4 regions of the Pseudomonas sp. N-1-13 genome follow, and region 1 is predicted to be linked to each of the others. Evidence: predicted binding sites of a transcription regulator. Region 1 holds the regulator's gene; each other region holds the start of a gene.

The links. The regulator FliA, encoded in region 1, starts transcription of late flagellar genes. The targets are predictions, from matches to a motif close to CTAAAGTTTNNNNNNNNNNNGCCGNTAA.
Region 2: the regulator FliA is predicted to act here: its motif matches at 1,161-1,188, upstream of AC3I65_RS11610 (methyl-accepting chemotaxis protein).
Region 3: the regulator FliA is predicted to act here: its motif matches at 1,722-1,749, upstream of AC3I65_RS11040 (methyl-accepting chemotaxis protein).
Region 4: the regulator FliA is predicted to act here: its motif matches at 2,270-2,297, upstream of AC3I65_RS01425 (methyl-accepting chemotaxis protein).

Annotation. Positions count from the first base shown of each region.
Region 1 is NZ_JBYNRI010000001.1:1,600,894-1,604,673, reverse strand. It holds gene AC3I65_RS07380 (chemotaxis protein CheW) at 1-507, opposite strand, end outside; gene AC3I65_RS07375 (protein phosphatase CheZ) at 535-1,320, opposite strand; gene AC3I65_RS07370 (chemotaxis response regulator CheY) at 1,339-1,710, opposite strand; gene fliA (RNA polymerase sigma factor FliA) at 1,877-2,620, opposite strand; gene fleN (flagellar synthesis regulator FleN) at 2,617-3,447, opposite strand; gene flhF (flagellar biosynthesis GTPase FlhF) at 3,565-3,780, opposite strand, start outside.
Region 2 is NZ_JBYNRI010000001.1:2,556,720-2,560,499, reverse strand. It holds gene AC3I65_RS11620 (phenylacetate--CoA ligase family protein) at 1-103, shown strand, start outside; gene AC3I65_RS11615 (GNAT family N-acetyltransferase) at 100-1,044, shown strand; gene AC3I65_RS11610 (methyl-accepting chemotaxis protein) at 1,247-3,241, shown strand; gene AC3I65_RS11605 (DUF411 domain-containing protein) at 3,501-3,780, shown strand, end outside.
Region 3 is NZ_JBYNRI010000001.1:2,423,530-2,427,309, forward strand. It holds gene yghX (YghX family hydrolase) at 1-187, shown strand, start outside; gene AC3I65_RS11035 (aldehyde dehydrogenase family protein) at 203-1,690, opposite strand; gene AC3I65_RS11040 (methyl-accepting chemotaxis protein) at 1,904-2,875, shown strand; gene AC3I65_RS11045 (alginate export family protein) at 2,915-3,780, opposite strand, start outside.
Region 4 is NZ_JBYNRI010000001.1:304,942-308,721, reverse strand. It holds gene AC3I65_RS01445 (twin-arginine translocase TatA/TatE family subunit) at 3-290, shown strand; gene tatB (Sec-independent protein translocase protein TatB) at 301-720, shown strand; gene tatC (twin-arginine translocase subunit TatC) at 717-1,511, shown strand; gene AC3I65_RS01430 (16S rRNA (uracil(1498)-N(3))-methyltransferase) at 1,508-2,215, shown strand; gene AC3I65_RS01425 (methyl-accepting chemotaxis protein) at 2,350-3,780, shown strand, end outside.

The DNA.
Region 1 (3,780 bases):
GACGGCGTTCAGCGAGTCCAGCAGTTGTTCGAATTCGTTATCGGTGATGTCGCCTGATTCCTCGGCGACCGGTTCCTCAACCACTGGCGCGGCTACCGGTGCAGCTTCGTCAGCCGACTGCGGCTCGGCCAGGCGCGACAGCGCGGCGAGCAGCTCAGGCGTAGCAGCGGTGATCGGTGAGCGCTCGCGCACTTCACTGAACATGCTGTTGACCGCATCCAGCGCTTCGAGCACCACGTCCATCAATTCCGAGTCAACGCGACGCTCACCCTTGCGCAGGATGTCGAACACGTTTTCGGCAATGTGACAGCACTCCACCAGCTCATTGAGCTGGAGGAAGCCGGCGCCTCCTTTTACAGTGTGGAAACCGCGAAAAATTGCATTGAGCAGATCCGCATCATCAGGTCGGCTTTCCAGCTCGACCAGCTGTTCGGACAGTTGCTCTAGAATCTCGCCGGCCTCAACCAGGAAATCCTGAAGGATCTCTTCATCGGCGCCGAAGCTCATTAATGGGTGCTCCTAGAGGTCTAAAACCTAAAATCCAAGGCTGGACAGCAAATCGTCCACATCGTCCTGACCGGACACAACGTCTTCTCTTTTATCGGCATGAATTTGCGGACCTTCACCCTGAGAGAGATGTTTTTGTGGATCTTTTTCAGCGAGCATCGCTTCACGGTCGTGTTCGATGCCTGCAAAGCGGTCTACCTGGCTGGCCATCAACACCAGTTTGAGCAGGTTGCTTTCCACTTCGGTGACCAGTTGGGTCACCCGCTTGATCACCTGGCCGGTCAGGTCTTGATAGTCCTGAGCCAGCAGAATGTCGTTGAGGTTGCTCGCCACGGCGCGGTTCTCGGCGCTACTGCGCGTCAGGAAACCGTCGACCCGACGGGCCAGCTCGCGAAACTCTTCAGCCCCGACTTCGCGCCGCATGAAGCGACCCCAGTCGGTGCTCAAGGCCTGGGCTTCATCGCTCAGGCCATTGACCAGCGGCGTTGCGTTCTCCACCAGGTCCATGGTGCGGTTGGCCGCGGCCTCGGTCAGCTTGACCACATAACCCAGACGCTCGGTCGCGTCGGTGATCTGCGAGACCTCCTCGGCCTGCGGCATGTTCGGATCGATCTGAAAATTGACAATCGCGCTGTGCAGTTCACGCGTGAGCTTGCCCACTTCCTGATACAGACCGCGGTCACGGGTCTGGTTGAGCTCATGGATCATTTGAACCGCATCGCCAAAGCGGCCTTTCTCAAGGCTGTCGACCAGTTCGCGGGCATGTTTTTTCAGGGTCGATTCGAAATCACCCATTGAAGATTCGTTATCCATAGCTCCCCCGTGGCGCCGTTAACCGATGCGTTCGAAGATTTTTTCGATCTTCTCTTTCAACGCCTGGGCCGTGAAGGGTTTGACCACGTAGCCGTTCACACCGGCCTGGGCCGCTTCGATGATCTGCTCGCGCTTGGCTTCGGCAGTGACCATCAGCACCGGAAGGTGCTTGAGTTTTTCGTCGGCGCGCACATGGCGCAGCAAGTCGATACCGGTCATGCCGGGCATGTTCCAGTCAGTCACCAGAAAGTCGATGCTTCCGCTGTTGAGAACCGGAATGGCAGTGGTGCCATCGTCGGCCTCGACCGTGTTGGTGAACCCAAGGTCACGCAACAGGTTTTTTATGATCCGCCGCATCGTTGAGAAGTCATCAACGATGAGGATTTTCATGTTCTTGTCCAATTCGACCTCCAAGCAGTCTTAAACGCGCCCAGCACCTGAACGCGCCATTTCAATCAATCCGGCACAACACTCGACAACGGTCTGGAGGACAACAGAGAAAGACTGGCTCAGCACATGCCAGGCCAGCCTCGTTCGCAGTGTCCCCACACTGCTGTCAGCGCGCTCGCCACTCCCCCAAACGCCCCCGCAAACGGGCCGCGCACTGGCTGTGTAACTGGCTGACCCGCGATTCGCTGACACCCAGGACCTCACCGATTTCCTTGAGGTTCAGCTCTTCGTCGTAGTACAGCGCCAAGACCAGTCGCTCACGCTCCGGCAAATTGGCAATCGCATCCGCCAGCGCGCTCTGGAAACGCTCATCTTCCAGGTCACGCGATGGCTCCATGTGAGCACTCGCGCCGTCCTCGTGCAGCCCTTCGTGTTCGCCGTCCTGCAGCAGGTCGTCGAAACTGAACAGGCGACTGCCCAAGGTATCGTTCAAAATCCCGTAATAATCATCGAGACTCAATTGGAGTTCGGCCGCAACCTCGTGATCTTTAGCGTCACGCCCGGTTTTAGCTTCAATGGCGCGAATGGCGTCACTGACCATGCGGGTATTGCGATGCACCGAACGCGGCGCCCAATCACCCTTACGGACTTCATCGAGCATCGCCCCGCGAATGCGAATACCGGCATAGGTCTCGAAACTGGCGCCCTTGCTCGCGTCGTATTTGTTCGACACTTCGAGCAGGCCGATCATGCCCGCCTGGATCAGGTCTTCAACCTGGACACTGGCCGGCAACCGCGCCAGCAAGTGATAGGCGATACGCTTGACCAGAGGCGCGTATCGCTCAATCAATTCGTACTGGGCGTCCCGTGCCGATTTCTTGTAGAGATGGTTGTAACCGCTGGCTGTCATAACACGGGCCCTGCTGTTTGTTGCACGAGACGCTCGACGAAAAACTCCAGATGCCCGCGAGGGTTGGCTGGCAGTGGCCAGGTATCAACCTTCTGGGCAATAGCCTTGAACGCCAGTGCGCATTTGGAACGGGGAAAGGCTTCATAAACCGCACGTTGCTTCTGGACGGCCTTGCGTACGCTTTCGTCGTAGGGCACAGCGCCGACGTATTGTAGGGCGACGTCCAGGAAACGATCCGTGACCTTTGTCAACTTGGCGAACAGGTTGCGACCTTCCTGCGGGCTCTGGGCCATGTTGGCCAGGACGCGGAAGCGGTTCATGCCGTAGTCACGGTTCAATAACTTGATCAGGGCATAGGCGTCGGTGATGGACGTCGGTTCGTCGCAGACCACCAGCAAGACTTCCTGGGCAGCGCGTACGAAACTGACGACCGAATCACCGATACCGGCAGCGGTGTCGATCACCAGCACATCGAGGTTGTCACCGATGTCGCTGAAGGCCTGGATCAGGCCGGCGTGTTGAGCCGGGGTCAGGTGAACCATGCTCTGGGTGCCCGAGGCAGCCGGCACGATGCGAATCCCGCCCGGCCCTTGCAGCAGCACGTCGCGCAGTTCGCAGCGGCCCTCTATCACGTCCGCCAGCGTGCGCTTGGGCGTGAGCCCCAGCAGCACGTCGACGTTCGCCAGGCCCAGGTCGGCGTCCAGCAGCATGACCCGTCGGCCAAGCTCTGCCAGAGCCAGGGACAAGTTCACTGACACGTTAGTCTTGCCGACGCCACCTTTGCCGCCGGTCACCGCGATCACCTGTACGGGATGCATGCTGCCCATGTTCGTTCTTTACCTTGTCTTACTTAGACGGAGGCCACATTACTGGCTGCGCGCTCGCATGAAGGAACAATGCATGGCAGACCATCGATGTAGGTACAAAAAATATTCATGATTACCTCAGCCGACCTGCTTGGTCGGGCTGTGGTAGATATCAGCGAACATATCAGCCATGGCTTCTTCGCTGGGTTCTTCCTGCATTTGCACACTCACGGCACGACTGACCAGTTGATGACGGCGCGGCAGATGCAAATCATCCGGGATCCGCGGCCCGTCGGTCAGGTAGGCCACCGGTAAATCATGACCGATCGCCAGGCTCAACACCTCGCCCAGGCT
Region 2 (3,780 bases), 960 kb from region 1:
CTGCGGCCTGCAAGCGTTGGAACGCCATCCACGCTCTGGCAAGCACCTGTCGATCATCGACCGCCGCACCTATGCTCCGTTGACAGCGAGGCACGCCGGATGAGCAGCGTGGTCATCCGAGCGTTCAGGCCCACGGATGGCGTCGGAACCAGCGAATTGTTCCGCCGGGTTTACGGCGATCACTACGTCTCACCAGACGTCTACCTGCCACACATGATTGGCCTGCACAACCTGCTGAACCGTTGGCACTCCATGGTCGCCGTGGAGGATGAGCGCGTGGTCGGTCATGCCGCATTGTGTCGGCAGACGGCCGATGGTGAAGACGCGGAACTGGCCCTGATCGCGGTGGACCCCGCGGTGCAGGGCGGCCAGATTGCGACGCGCCTGGGGCAGCAATTACTCGACAGCTGCCAGGACCTCGGACTTGCCAGGCTGTCGATCAAGCAAGTCACCAGCCATTGCTACAGCCAGCGTCTGGCACAACGCCTGGGGTTCCATGACACCGGGCTGCTGCCTGACCATGTGCCCTCACCTTTCGCCACGGTCCACGCCGAAACCATCGTGGTCGGCAGCCAAGTGGTCAGCGGCCATCGCCGCCCGCTGCCGCACCTCAAATGGCCCGCGGCATGCCAATGGCTGACGCAACCCTTGGCATCGCTGTTTGGTACCTCGCTCGAGGCGCCCTTGCCTTCGGTACAGCCTTTTCAAATCCGACAGCTGCCTGGAAGAATCGACATTGTGGCCGGGTACATAGGCCTTCGCCTGGCCGGGCAACTGCTGCGCTTGCCGGCCCATTGGTCACTTTCAGTGCGACTCGGACTGCGTCAGCAATTTGCCGACGATTACCAACGATTGATGGACGCCGGATTCATCTTCACCGGGATCATGCCTGCTGAAGGCGACCCCGGCTGGCAGGCGCTGTTTCACCGTGGCGCCCTGGATCGCCCGCTCACCTTGCATTCGGAGCCGATGCAACGGCTCCACGAACAAGTGCAAGCCCAAGGGCACATCTGGAGGAGCGCCCAGGCAGGTTCGGCGGCGTAAAACGGAGTATTCGGCGCTGTGGCCACGCAAAAAAGTCGCGCTGAAATGCTGGAAGATCGCGGCGTTCACGCTGCGATCTTTCCCGATCAGCGGTAATGTTTGCTATGTGGGCACCCCTCAAGCTGTCCAGCGACGGGCCGATAAAAATAAGTCAGGCCATTGTGCCAGCTCCCGAAAGACGCCTTCGAGCAAGGATTCCCACATGCCCGCATTTCGCACCATTCAGGCGCGCTACACGCTGTTCCTGATTTCATTCATCCTGTTGTTGTCCATCCTGACCGTCGTGGGTATCAGCTATCTCGTCGCGCCCAAACTGCGCCACACCGAAGAGCAAGTGGCGCTTAATCGCATCAGCGAAGTGGCCGAGCAGATCCAGGGGGAATTGAACAAGGTTCAGGCGCAGCAACGCAGCATCACCCAGACCATCCCGCTGCTCGACAGCGATGCCATAGACAGGGTCCTGCCTGGCTTGGTGGATCAGTACGGCGAGCTGAAAGTCTTTGGTGGCGGGATCTGGCCGCTGCCTAATCAGCGGGCCGAAGGGCGTAGCAAATTCAGCACGTTCTGGCACCGCGACGCGTCGGGCAAACTGGTGGTCAATACCTTCTGGAACAGCGACGCGGCGCCGAATTATTACGATCAACCCTGGCACAAGGGCGGCATGGCCACACCCGCCGGCAAGTGCGCCTGGGCCGCCGCCTATAAAGACGACGCCAGCGCTGAGCCGCGGACCAACTGCGCCATGTCCATCCAGAAGAACGGCGCGCCTTATGGCGTTTCCACCATCGACGTGACCCTGGGCTTCTTCAATGAGCTGGTGGCACGCAAGGAAGCCGAGCTGAGCGCCGAGATGCTGATCGTGGAAGGCGATGGCAAGATCATCAGCAACAGTTCGCGCATCAGCGGCCCCATCGTGCTGAAGAACATCAGCGAACTGGCGGCAACCTCGCCCTTCGCCGCACAGGTCAAGGCCGGCCTGGCCCAACGAGACCAGCCGTTGCAGCGGGTCGAATTTGATAACAAGGGTGAGGCCAGTACCTTTTTCATGCGGCCTATCGAAGGTTCGCCGTGGTTCCTGGCTACCGCCTTGCCAACCCGCCTGATCACCGCCCAGCGCGACGATGTACTGAGCACGTTAAGCCTGCTGCAGATCCCGATGGTGATCCTGCTGGTGTTGATGCAGTTGTACGCGATCCGTCAGTTGACCAACCGCATGAAGACACTCAAGAGCAACATCGATGCGCTGTCCACCGGCGATGCCGACCTGACCCGGCGCATCACCATCCGCGCCGAGGATGAACTGGGGGCGATCGGTCATTCGGTCAACGGCTTCATCGTTTACCTGCAAAATATGATCGGCGAAGTCACCCAGGCGACCGGCGCCATGGCGACAAGCCTGGACAACCTGCAACGGACCTCAGCCCACACCAGCGAAATCCTGATGCGCCACGCCTCGGAAACCGATCAGACCGTCACGGCCATCACCGAGATGAGTTCCACCGCCGAAAGCGTCGCGCAGAACGCCGCCGAAACCGCTGCGTTCACCCAACGCGCCAATGAACATGCCGACCATTCTCGGGTGGTTGTCGCAGAGGCGTCCAACAGTGTGGTGGCCTTGATCGATGAAGTCGCCAGTGCTACCCGCAAAGTCGAAAGCATGCAGCAGGACGCTCAACGCATCACCGAGATTCTCGGCGTAATCGGCGCCATTGCCGGGCAGACCAACTTGCTGGCCCTTAACGCCGCCATCGAAGCCGCCCGGGCCGGTGAGCAGGGTCGAGGCTTCGCAGTGGTGGCGGACGAGGTACGCGCCCTCGCCGCCCGCACCCAGGCCAGCACCTCGGAAATCAACGAAATGCTGACGCGCTTGACCCAGGGCGTGAGTTCATCGGTTTCGGCCATGGAAAACACCCAGGCCAGCTGCCAGTCGGCCGCCGACGCCACGTCCAGGGTCAATTCAGGACTGGATGAAATGGCCGGTTCCGTCAGCCAGATCAACAGCCTGAGCACTCAGATCGCCACCGCTGCCGAACAGCAGAGCGCCGTGACCGAGGAAATCAATCGCAGCATGGTGCAGATCCGCCATATGGTGGAAGAGTTGGTGGAAAGTGGCCTGGCCAGCGAGAACAACACCCGCCAGTTGCTGGAAGCCAACAGCCGGGTGAATGCGATCATGGGGCGGTTCAAGGTGCGCTAAAACGCCCCAGGCTGTTTGCATATGAACCTGAGGGAGCGAGCCTGCTCGCAATGACGGCGGCAAGGTCGACACTGGCCAAGCTGACCCACCGCGATCGCGAGCAGGCTCGCTCCCGCAGGGTTCTGCGGGTTTGCGCCGAACTTCGAATCAGCATCGCCCCCAACCTGACAACTCTGTAATCCGCCCCTCAGCCCACTGTCAGCTCACGCTCGCTACTCTGTTATCCTCCTCCCAAACTGTTCGACACGAGACTGTCCCCATGGCCAATCCCCTGCACCTGCTCGCCCTGAGCGCGTTTTTTGTCACCACCCTGGCCCAGGCCGCCGAACCGATCACCATTGACGTACACCGCGATGCCAATTGCGGTTGCTGTAAAAAATGGATTTCACATCTGCAAGAAAACGGCTTCAAGGTCAACGACCATGTTGAAACCGACATGAGTTCAGTCAAACAACGCCTGGGTGTCGCGCCCAACCTGCGCTCCTGCCACACCGCCCAGATCAATGGCAAATTCGTTGAGGGGCATGTCCCGGCCGACC
Region 3 (3,780 bases), 820 kb from region 1:
CCGCATCAACGAAGGCTGGCCGGCCTATGAAGCAGCGCTCAAGGCCGGGAAGAAGACCTATCAGGCCTATATCTATCCGGGCGTCAACCATGGCTTCCACAACGACTCGACCCCGCGCTATGACGAAGCGGCTGCCGAACTGGCGTGGGGGCGCACCCTTGAATGGTTCAAGCGTTACCTGGGGTGAGCGCCACGTCGCGGCTCAGTAGCGAATCATCACGGACTTGAGTTCCGTGTAGTCGTCGATGAAGGCGCTGCCGAACTCCCGGCCCATCCCCGAAGACTTGCTGCCGCCAAAGGGCACGGCCGGGTCGAGCAGGGTGTGCATGTTCACCCATACGGTGCCGGCTTCGATGGCGGGCACCATGCGCAGGGCCTTGCCCAGGTCATTGGTCCAGAGGCTGGCACTCAGGCCGAACGGCGTGTCGTTCATCAGCTCCAGCAGTTCTTCTTCACTGTCGTAAGGCAAGAACGTGGCGATCGGGCCGAAGGTCTCTTCGTGAAGCAAGGTATCGCTGCGACTGTTGGCAAGGATGATGGTCGGCTCGACATAACAGCCCGGTCCGTCGATCAACTTGCCGCCGTGAATGATGGTGTTGTCTTGTGCCCGGGCTTTGGCAAAGAACTCGCCGAGTTTGCGCTGATGCTGGCGGTTGGTGACCGGGCCGAACTCGGTGGCTTCGTCCAGGGGCGAGCCGATATTGAGTTTGCTCAGGCGCTGGGCCAGTTTGTCCATGATCGGTTCAAGCTGCGAACGATGGACAAAGAACCGCTCGGCCGCCGCGCAGATTTGCCCTGAGTGCAGAAAACCCGCTTCGATGATGCCGTTGACCGCCACGTCCGCCGCCACGTCCGGCAGAAAACCCGCCGCATTCTTGCCGCCCAGTTCCAGTGTGGCACGGGTCAGCCCGGCGCCCATGGCGCTCTGGCCGACGGCGAGGCCGGTTGGCACGGAACCGGTGAACGAAACCTTGTTTGTGCCAGGGTGCTCGATCAACCCTTTGCCTACTTGACCACCGCCGGTCACCACGTTGAGGGCACCCGGTGGCAGGCCCGCGTCCATGGCCAGTTCGGCGATGCGCAGGATGGTCAGCGGCGTGAACTCGCTGGGTTTGATGATGATGCTGCAGCCGGTCACCAGTGCCGAGGCGAGTTTCCAGATGGCAATCATGGTGGAGAAGTTCCACGGCACGATGCCGACCACCACGCCCACCGGTTCGCGCAGCGTGAACGCGGTGTAGCGTTCACCGGCGAAGGAGGGCAGCGACGGGGTGATGGTCTGGCCGCTGATCTTGGTGGCCCAGCCGGCGTAATAACGCAAAAAATGCGCGGCCTGGTCGACCTCGAAAGCGCGGGATATCTGGATGATCTTGCCCGACTGGCAGGTTTCGATCTGCGCCAGTTCTTCGCGATGGCGCTCCAGTAGGTCCGCCAGCTTGAGCAGCACGTGACCGCGCACGGCCGGTGCCGCCGCAGACCACTGTTTGAATCCGCGCCGCGCCGACTCCACCGCCGCATCGATATCGCCTGGCGAGGCTTCGCTGACCTGTGCGATGACCTGGCCGGTGGCGGGGTTGACGACGTCCAGCGTCTGCGCGCTTTGGCTTTGGACATAACGACCGTCGATGAACAGCGCGTGGTGTCGGGCGAGAAAAGCTTCGACCTGAGGTAGCAGGGCAATATCGCTCATGAGGGTTTCCTGATCGCGGGCAAGGGAAAGTCTGGAGGTTAATCCCTGGGGGCCGATGCGGCTTGACTGTGCCTGCCGCGGGGTATGTCTGTGGCTGCCAGTTTCCGGGAGGGGCTGGCAGCCAGGAGCAAAAGCCATTGCAGCCATGTACAAGCCAGCGCGACCGGTTTGCGTTCAGATCAGTGTTTCGACTGACGGGCAAAGGGGCGGGCGATGTTTCTCCAGACCAACAAACAGAAGCTGGCGTTGATCGCGCAAATACAACGCGCATTGGCCGGAGAGGGCGGCGACGCCCCGATGCTGGAGGTGTATCCGTCACTGCGGGACTGTCTTGAGCAACACGCACGGCAGATGACGCAGGCAAGCGAAGACCTGCACAATGCCCAGGCACAGGTGAGCGAGCAGAGCGCGCGAGGCCGGCAACGTGAGCATGAACTTGAGGTGACTCGCCAGCAGTTGGAACAGGCCCTGGAGCGCGAGCATCGGCTTGAAGCACGCCTGGATGAACACCGCCAGCAGTTGCAGCAACTCCAGCAGCAAGCGCACATCTGGGAGCTGCTGCAATCGACCCTGACCGAAGGCTGCTGGGACATCACGGTGGCCAATGGCGATCTGCAGCACCCCGCCAGCGCCATGCGTTTTTCCGGTCAGTTCCGCTCGCTGCTGGGCTACACCGCCGATGAGTTACCCGATGGCTGGGATGCCCAGGTCAGCATCACCCACCCTGACGACCTGCCAAAGATCATGGCGATTTTCGAGCGGGAAATCCTTGGCTCCCAGGGCAGCGGCGAGTACGTATTCGAGTACCGGATGCGCCATAAGAGCCGGGATTACATCTGGTGTCGCGAGCGTGGTCGGGCGTTACGGGATTCGCACGCACGCCTGGTTCGGGTCATCGGTGCGGTGCGCGATATCAGCGATGAACGCTCGGCCCAATCTACCCACCAGCGCATGCTGGAGCAGAACCAAGTGACCTACGCCCAGATTGCCACCGTGGTGGGGGTGATCAAGGGCATCGCCGAGCAGACCAATCTGCTGGCCTTGAACGCCGCCATTGAAGCGGCCAGGGCGGGCGAGGTCGGGCGCGGTTTTTCCGTGGTGGCCGATGAGGTGCGCAAACTGGCAGAAAGCACTCGTCAGGCGACCCATCAGATCCAGACCATGTTGCATCAGCACAAACAATAATCCGCCCGGGAGCTGCCTTCGGGGCAGCTCCCGGTTGCTTCAGAATGGAACCGCTACCACCAGTTGGCTGTAGACATTGGTGCCGTTGCCATTCACTTGATTGCCGCCGTTGCTCGCGTCCTTTTCCGGCTTGTACAGACCCACCAGTGGCGTGACGATCAGGTGTTCGTTCACGGCCCATTCCACATACAGGTCCAGCTCCCGTCCATCGAGATTCAGCGCGTCGCGGGTGTGCAGGGTCTTGTAGTCGAAGAATAGCGCGCCGATAGTCACTGCCTCTGTTGGCTTGAGCTTGAGCCCCAGGTGCTGGACAGCGGTGTTGCTGTTGAACGGCCCGGAATAGTTGCCGGTGACTTCGCCCTGGAACCAGGTGCCATAGCCGCGACTCGTGCCGTTGAACATCGAGTCCCAGTCCTTGGAGTAGCGGCTGTAGCGATAGGTCAGGTCCGGGGTCCAGGGCAGCTCAGCGAAGGTGTAGCCGGCTTCGGTGTACCAGGCTTTCTCCGGGCCCGCGTCCTTGTCCTGCCAGGCATATTCGAAGGCAAAGTGGGCATTGTCGATGCCGGCATTCCCCGCGCCCCGCAGGCTGTAGATGTCCATGCCTTCGCGCTGCTTCTGGAACTCGCTGGCGTAGCGATCATCGACGTCGATGCCATGGATGTAGGTCAGCCCCAGTGTGCCTGGTGCTGCGCTGTATTGCAGGGTACCGGCGGCCATTTCGGTATTGGCCTGGGCGCGGTTGTCGGACTTGATCCACATCAGGCTGCCGTGTACGCCTTCCTGGCCGCCCAGGCGCAGCACGGCGGTCTTGTCGAAGGCATGACGGGCCGCCAGGTAATAGGCGCCGCCGCGGTTGAACTCACCGTCGGCCACGCCTTTGCCCAGATTCAGACCGTCGTCATTGA
Region 4 (3,780 bases), 1.3 Mb from region 1:
ACATGGGTATTTTTGACTGGAAACACTGGGTCGTCATTCTGGTGGTCGTGGTACTGGTGTTCGGCACCAAGAAACTCAAGAACCTGGGCACTGACGTTGGCGAGTCGATCAAGGGCTTTCGCAAGGCCATGAACGACGACGAAAAACCGGCCGACCCGGCAGCGACGCCCGCTCAACCAGCGCAGCCGAGCCAACCGGTTCACCCACAGGCCACTCAACCTGTGAATGCCCCGCACACCATCGATGTGCAGGCACAGAAAGTCGAAGAGCCGGCCCGCAAAGACTCGTGAGCACTGACTAATGTTTGGGATCAGCTTCACTGAACTGCTGCTCGTCGGCCTCGTCGCCCTGCTGGTACTGGGCCCCGAGCGGCTGCCGGGCGCTGCGCGCACCGCAGGTCTATGGATCGGGCGGCTCAAGCGCAGCTTCAATGCGATCAAACAGGAAGTTGAACGTGAAATCGGGGCCGACGACATTCGTCGGCAACTGCACAACGAACACATTCTGTCTCTGGAGCAGGAAGCGCGGAAAATCTTCACCCCGACCCAGCAGGAGCCGACACCGGTTCAGCCGGCGGTCGAGCCGACGATTGCCCCCCAGGCGCCGGTGGATGACACGCCGCCTGTAGCAGCCGCGCCCGCGAACCCCGTGGAGCCCGCCCCGACAGTGGCGGCACCAGCCGTTCCTAACGACCCTACTTTGCCGCCGCGAGCCCCATGAGCGATATTCCTGAAAACGACCAGCCGATGCCGCTGGTATCGCACCTCACCGAGTTGCGCACCCGCCTGTTGCGTTGCGTGGCGGCGATTTTCGTCATCTTCGCCGGGCTGTTTGCCTTCACCCAACAGATCTACACCTTCGTTTCCACACCGCTGCGCCAGTACCTGCCGGAAGGCGCGACGATGATCGCCACCGACGTGTCGTCACCGTTCCTGACGCCGCTCAAGCTGACGATGATGGTCTCGTTGTTCCTGGCGATCCCGGTGATCCTGCACCAGATCTGGGGCTTCATCGCGCCAGGCCTGTACAAGCATGAAAAACGCGTTGCCGTGCCGCTGCTGGTGTCCAGCATTCTGCTGTTCTACACCGGCATGGCCTTCGCCTACTTCTTCGTATTCCCGTTGATCTTCAAGTTCTTTGCCGCCGCCACTCCCGCGGGCGTGGAAATGATGACCGACATCACCAGCTACCTGGATTTCGTCATGACGCTGTTCTTCGCCTTCGGCGTGGCGTTCGAAATCCCAGTAGCCGTGGTACTGCTGGTGTGGATCGGCGTGGTCGACGTTGCGTACCTGAAGAAAATTCGTCCGTACGTGATCATCGGCTGCTTCGTGGTCGGCATGATCCTGACCCCGCCGGACATCTTCTCCCAGACCCTGCTCGCCGTGCCGATGTGGCTGCTGTTCGAGATCGGCATCCTGTTCGGCGGTCTGGTGCGCAAGCGCCGGGAAGAAGCAGACGATCAGCCGGTCGACGACCATAACGACCAGCCGCCAGCGACCCAAGCGTGAACCTGCTGCTGCTTGAAGAGGCCGACTTCATCGGGCCTGACCGCGTCGTGCTGAGCGATCGCCGCTTGACCCACATGCAGCAAGTGCACCGTAGCGCCGTCGGTGACAGCCTGCGGGTCGGGCGTATCGGCGGGTTGATGGGCACGGCCCAGGTGCTGCGCCTGGAAGCCCATGAAGCCGAACTGCAAGTGACACTCGACCAACCTGCGCCGGTCAAGCTGCCACTGACACTGGTGCTGGCCCTGCCTCGACCGAAAATGCTCCGGCGAGTGCTCCAGACCATCGCCAGCATGGGCGTGCCGCGCGTGGTACTGGTCAACAGTTACCGCGTGGAAAAGAGCTTCTGGCAGACCCCGTTCCTGGAGCCCGAGGCCATTCGCGAACAACTGATCCTTGGCCTGGAGCAGGCGCGCGACAGCGTGCTGCCGGAGATCATCATCGAAAAGCGCTTCAAGCCCTTCGTTGAAGACCGCCTGCCGGCCATGGCGAACGGCACCTGCGGTCTGGTCGGCCATCCGGGGAACTACCCCCCCTGCCCTCGCGCGCTGGACGAACCCGTGACCCTGGCCATCGGCCCCGAAGGCGGCTGGATTCCTTACGAAATCGACCTGCTGGCCAAGGCCGGACTGCAACCGGTACAACTGGGCGAACGCATCCTGCGCGTCGAAACCGCCGTTACCGCGCTGCTCGCACGGTTGTTCTGACCCCCTGCCGCTTGCCCGTTTTTTGTGGCGAGCGCCAGGATTCTCAGTTCATTTCTACAGATCCCTCCCGCCCCGCCGATACAGCTCCCATAAAACCAATTCAGTGCAGCAAGGGAGAAATCAGCATGTTCCGAATGCTTACCCAGAGTCTGGGAAACGTAAGCGTCAATCGCAAACTCGGCTTCGGCTTCGGTCTGGTGCTATTTCTAACCTTGATGATCGCTTTCACCGGTTGGAGCGGCCTGGGCAATGTCATTAGCCGTGGCGACAAGCTGGGCTACATTTCCAGCCTGAACGAGTTGAGCAAGGACCTGCGCCTGGCACGCCTGGACTACTACACCACGCGGGGTGAAAACGGTCCGCAGGAAGTCAACGATCTGCTTGCCAAACTCGAGACCGGCCTGACCGCAGCCCGCCAGATGATCGAGCAGCCGGCCGACGTGGCGCTGATCGACAAACAACTGGCCGCTGTGGCCGAGTACAAAAGCGCCTTCGCCGAGATGGCCAGCGCCACCGTCAGTCGCGAAGATGCCCGCAGCAAACTCGGCGCCAGCGCCGACAACGCCGTGGCCCGCGTCGCCGAGGTTGAAAAAGCCACGCTGCAAAGCGAGAACGTCGCCCAATTCAACAGCGTGGTATCCCTGAGCAAGGCGATCCAGCAAGCGCGTTATCAGGTTCGCGGCTACACCTACAGCGGTAAGAACGAAGCCCAGCAACCGGCCCTTGACGCCATTACCGATGCCCTCAAACTTCTCGCACGCCTACCGGCGCAGTTGCCTGAGGAGCACTCCGCCAACCTGCAGCAAGCCAGCGATTCGATCAACGCCTACCGTGCGGCGGTCAGTCAGTTTCGCGATTCCCAGCTTGATACCGCCGCGGCGCTCAAGCGCATGACCGAGCAAGGCGAAGTATTGCTTGAGTCCAGCAAAAGCCTGACCGTGTCCCAGACCGCCGTGCGCGACCAGGACGCCGCCCAGGCCAAGACCGTCCTGGTATCGGCTGCCGTGCTGGCCATGTTGTTCGGCGTGATCGCAGCATTGGTCATCACCCGGCAGATCGTCGGCCCGCTGGACCAGACCCTCAAAGTCGCCGAGCGCATTGCCGCGGGCGACCTGACCCACAACCTCACCTCCGAGCGCCGCGACGAACTCGGTCAATTGCAGCGCGCCATGCAGAGCATGACCGTGGGCCTGCGGCAGTTGATCGGCGGCATCAGCGACGGCGTTACACAAATCGCCAGCGCCGCCGAACAACTCTCGGCCGTGACCGAGCAGACCAGCGCCGGGGTCAACAGCCAGAAAGTGGAAACCGACCAGGTCGCCACCGCCATGCACGAAATGACCGCCACGGTGCAGGAAGTGGCGCGCAATGCCGAGGAAGCTTCCGAAGCGGCCGTCGCGGCTGACCAGCAGGCACGCGAGGGTGAAAAAGTGGTCGGCGAAGCCATCGCCCAGATCGAACGCCTGGCCCTCGAAGTGGGTAACTCCACCACAGCCATGGGCGACCTCAAGCGCGAAAGCGACAAAATCGGCAGCGTGCTGGACGTGATCAAGTCCGTAGCCCAG